DNA from 2 places in the Brevibacillus sp. JB24b genome. Region 2 is predicted to be linked to the other one. Evidence: predicted binding sites of a transcription regulator. Region 2 holds the regulator's gene; the other holds the start of a gene.
The links. The regulator Rex, encoded in region 2, represses fermentation and respiration genes when NADH is low (regulators of the CRP and FNR family bind a similar motif). The targets are predictions, from matches to a motif close to TTGTGAAATATTTCACAA.
Positions count from the first base shown of each region.

Region 1: the regulator Rex is predicted to act here: its motif matches at 1,035-1,052, upstream of ACQV1I_RS05750 (flavocytochrome c).

Region 1 covers NZ_JBNVQV010000001.1:1,146,767-1,148,975, reverse strand. Annotated here, with positions in the region: gene yunB (sporulation protein YunB) at 1-239, shown strand, start outside; gene ACQV1I_RS05755 (DUF402 domain-containing protein) at 259-822, opposite strand; gene ACQV1I_RS05750 (flavocytochrome c) at 1,192-2,209, shown strand, end outside.
Region 2 covers NZ_JBNVQV010000001.1:2,113,590-2,115,798, forward strand. Annotated here, with positions in the region: gene ACQV1I_RS10330 (ComEC/Rec2 family competence protein) at 1-520, shown strand, start outside; gene ACQV1I_RS10335 (redox-sensing transcriptional repressor Rex) at 532-1,155, shown strand; gene ACQV1I_RS10340 (amidohydrolase) at 1,194-2,209, shown strand, end outside.

The sequences.
Region 1 (2,209 bases), 970 kb from region 2:
CATGGCTTGACCCTAAGCTATCGGAAGCTGGCATCAACATGGTAATGGTAACGGTCTATCTTCAAGTCGAAGTACGTTTGCAAGTGATTATACCTTTTGCAACCGATCAAACCGTCGTAACAACCTCCATCCCCATAACCAACTCTCTTGTCGTGGGAGAAGTGCCAGACTATCTGTACAACAATCCACTAGGAAAGCCAGAGGTTCCTAGAATGCAGGTAGAGCCACAAGCTAAATAACGCAAAAAGAATCCTCTCTTTATTGGGAGGATTCTTTCACTTGAAGAACGATATCTCGCCACTCGCTAGCATGAGCTAGTACCATCTGCGGCAAGGTACATGTATCATTTGCTACTTCCAGAAGTAACCGTTCCATTTCCAAAACTGCCAAATCACGCTCCCACTCACTGATCGTTTTGTTTTGTAAGGCTTCCTCCAATTCATCCTCATCCAATACTTCACTTATCCCAGTAGGAGTCATCGCTAAATCCAGATATAAATCATCGTACCAAGGAACACCATTTTCCCCCATACCATGTCGCAGGATAATATCAAAATAGAAATAGACCACGTTACCTGACTGATCCATCATTGCAGTCATAACATAATGTCGACCCGCTGGAAAACATTGAATCCAGACATACCCATCATCTGCTATACAGATTTCTTGTCCCTTAATGGTTACCCAGTATGGTTCAGCCATTTTTGTTAGAACTAGTCCAGTAATGATCCCGTCAAAGTACTCTCCCCGTTTAGCCAATGGTACAAAATGCTTGTCTAACACTGTTGTCCAACCTGTTACATCTGCATATTTCCGTTTCATGAATAAGTCCCCTTTATATCCTGTAGCAATCATTAGCTCTTATCATTGTAACAGATAGAAGTTTAGTTGGAATTTTGAGACTTATAACATAATTTTTTATCTGAAAATATCGTCAATGGCACTTCACAGATTAAACACAAACCCTTAAAACACTTGATATGAAAGCGCTTTACGATCATAGCTAAAAATTATAGGATGGTATTATCGGTAAATTGTGATTTTTTTCACTTAAGCTTTCATGAATGGTTATTACAATCATGGTGAACCGATCATGGAGTAATCCTGATTGCTATCACGCATTTATGACCTAGATTTTTTTCTAATGCCCCCCTTCTCATTACTATACATATATCCAAGGAGGTTATCATCTTGAAGGGTTTATCAAAAATTTTTATGCTTTTCTTAAGTATGGCAATCATAATAGCCATGGTTGGATGTAGTGGCCAAGGCACCACTCCAGCTAAAGGTGACTCTGTGACAGCTATCGGTCAAGCTGATGGTAAACACGGACCAATCAAGGTTGAAGTAACGTTTACAAACGAAGAGCTTTCAGATATCAAAGTTCTCGAACAAAAAGAAAACGAAGTATTATCCGAACCAGTATATAAGAAATTGCGAGACCAAATCATTGCAAAAAATAGCACGGAAGTAGACGCGATCAGTGGTTCTACCCTTACAAGCCAAGGTTACATCGGTGCTGTAAAGGACGCAGTGAGTAAGGCAGGTGTGACGTTAACTGCCAAAGGTGCAGATGCAAAGGCAACAGCTAAAGAAGAGGCTGTACAGGATTACGATGTAGTAGTCATTGGTGCAGGTGGTGCGGGCTTCGCGGCTGCTATGGAAGCGAAAAAAGCAGGAGCCTCCGTAGTCCTGTTGGAAAAAATGCCATCAATCGGTGGTAATACTCTCATCTCCGGTGCAGAAATGAACGCTGCTAACAACTGGGTACAAGAGAAAAAAGGAATCAAAGATAGCAAGGAATCTCACTACCAAGATACCTTAAAAGGTGGAGATAACGTTGGTAATCCTGCTATGGTGCGGGTGTTGACAGATAATGCAACCAACGCTGCTGAATGGTTAAGGGATGAGGTAAAGGTGGAGTTCTTACCAGATCATTTATTCCAATTCGGCGGTCACTCTGTTCCTCGTGCCCTCATTCCTAAAGGTCACACTGGGGCAGAAGTAGTCACGAAATTAAAAGCAAAAGCAGATCAAATGCAAATTCCCGTGAAAACAGAAACAAAAGCGGAAGAATTATTGAAAAATAGCGAAGGACGTGTAGTTGGCGTCAAAGCAAAAACCGCTGCTGGTCAAGAAATCACTTTTAACGCAAGTAAAGGTGTCATCGTCGCAACAGGTGGATTCGGCTCTAACGTAGAAATGCGGA
Region 2 (2,209 bases):
TCACAGTAATATCCATATATCTAGGGAAAAGCAAGTTGTGTATGTAAAGGAAAAGGATCAATTACTAGAGGGAAAAGATGTGGAGATCACATTTTTACATCCCAGCGAGAACCTGTTTTTATCACCACAGGATAATTCGCTTGTGTTTTGTCTGACCCAAGGAAAACTCCAATTTTTGTTCACCAGTGCCATTAATGAAAAAGCAGAGGAGCGGTTGCTTGTAAAATATCCTTCTCTATTGCCTGCTGAGATCATAAAGGTTGCGGCACAGGGTAGCAATCAAGCCTCTATTCAAGCCTTTTTAACGAAGGTGGATCCTCAGATTGCCGTTGTGCAAACCGGCATTCCTCGGGAGCAGTGGAAAGACTCCATGCGTGAAGTGGTGGAGCGTTTGGAGGAATCATGGGCAGATACGTATGTCACTAGCCGGGATGGATCAATTACCATTCTCTCTAATGGACAAGATTATAAGGTTTTAAAGGCAGTCAAGACCTCTATACATGATAGACAACGAAGTTAGGAGTGCAATTTATGGGGAAAGTACCAAAAATTTCTGAAGCGGTCGTTCGCCGTCTGCCGATCTATTTGCGATATTTAACAAATCTACAGGAGTTACAAGTAAAAACGGTTTCTTCCCAACAGATGGGCAAAACAATGGATATTAACCCAGCCCAAATTCGAAAGGACCTATCTGCATTTGGTGACTTTGGAAAAAAAGGTATTGGCTATGACGTAGATTACTTGATTGAAAAGATTCGTCATATCTTAAAATTGGACCAAGTGATTCATGTAGCATTGGTGGGAGCCGGTAATTTAGGCCAAGCGATTTCAAATTACAATGTCTATTTAAAAGATAATATGAAAATTGTTTCCATTTTTGATGCGGACCCACAGAAAATAGGCAAAGATTTAGGTGGATTGGTCATTGAACCGATTGATCAAATGGAAGAAATTATTAAAGAAAAACAAATTCGTATGGCGATTATTACGACGCCTGCTTCCGCAGCACAAGAGGTGGCAAATAAACTGATTGAAGCTGGAATAGAAGCGATCCTAAATTTTGCACCAACAACGATTCGAACTGAAAAAGAAGTGAAAATTGATCATAACGATTTGACTTCCAGCTTACAAAGTTTAGCCTATTATTTAAATTAAGGAATCAAAAACAGAAAAAGAGGAGAGTGTCTACGTTGATGAAAATCATTACCAATGCAACCGTAATTACTGTTAATGAACAAAATGAGGTTATTTATAATGGAGCGGTTGGCTTTGACGGGGGAAAAATTACATATGTAGGTAAAACACCTGAAGATTTATCAGCATATGACGAGATCATTGATGGAACAAATAAATATGTAATGCCAGGATTAATTAATACACATGGTCACGTAGGCATGTCCCTACTACGTGGATTTGCGGATGACCTACCTTTGAAACAATGGCTGGAAGATAAAATGTGGCCAATGGAAGGTCAATTTACAGCAGAGCATGTGAAATGGGGTACAGCTATTTCTATTATCGAAATGATCCGTACGGGTACAACTACCTTTGTAGACATGTATGATCATATGGATACAGTAGCTCAAGAGGTGGAAGCATCTGGGATGCGTGGCGTACTTTGCCGTGGAGTGATTGGGTTTTGCTCAGAAGAAGAACGTCAACAGAAATTACAAGAAGCAGCATCATTCGCATCACGTTGGAACGGTGCAGCTAACGGTCGTATCCATACAATGATGTCACCGCATGCTCCTTATACGTGCTCTCCTGAGTATATCCAGCAAATCCTTGAGAAGGCTATTGAATTAAACGTACCATTACATATTCATATGTCTGAATCAAAAGCAGAAGTGGAACAAAACGTTCAGGATTATGGTGTACGACCAGTTGCTCACCTAGAGAATCTAGGTGTATTTAATCACCCAACATTAGTTGCTCATGCGGTTCACTTAACAGATGAAGAGATTGATACGTTGGCTAAATATGATGTTAAAGTAGCTCATAATCCAATTAGTAACTTAAAATTGGCTAGTGGTGTAGCTAGGGTTCCTGAGATGCTTGCAAAAGGTGTATGTGTAAGTTTAGCAACTGATAGTTCAGCAAGTAACAATAACTTGAACCTATTTGAAGAGCTAAAATTAGCAGCTATCCTTCATAAAGGTGTATCCTATGATCCTGAAGTGGTACCAGCAGAAGAAGCACTTCGTATGGC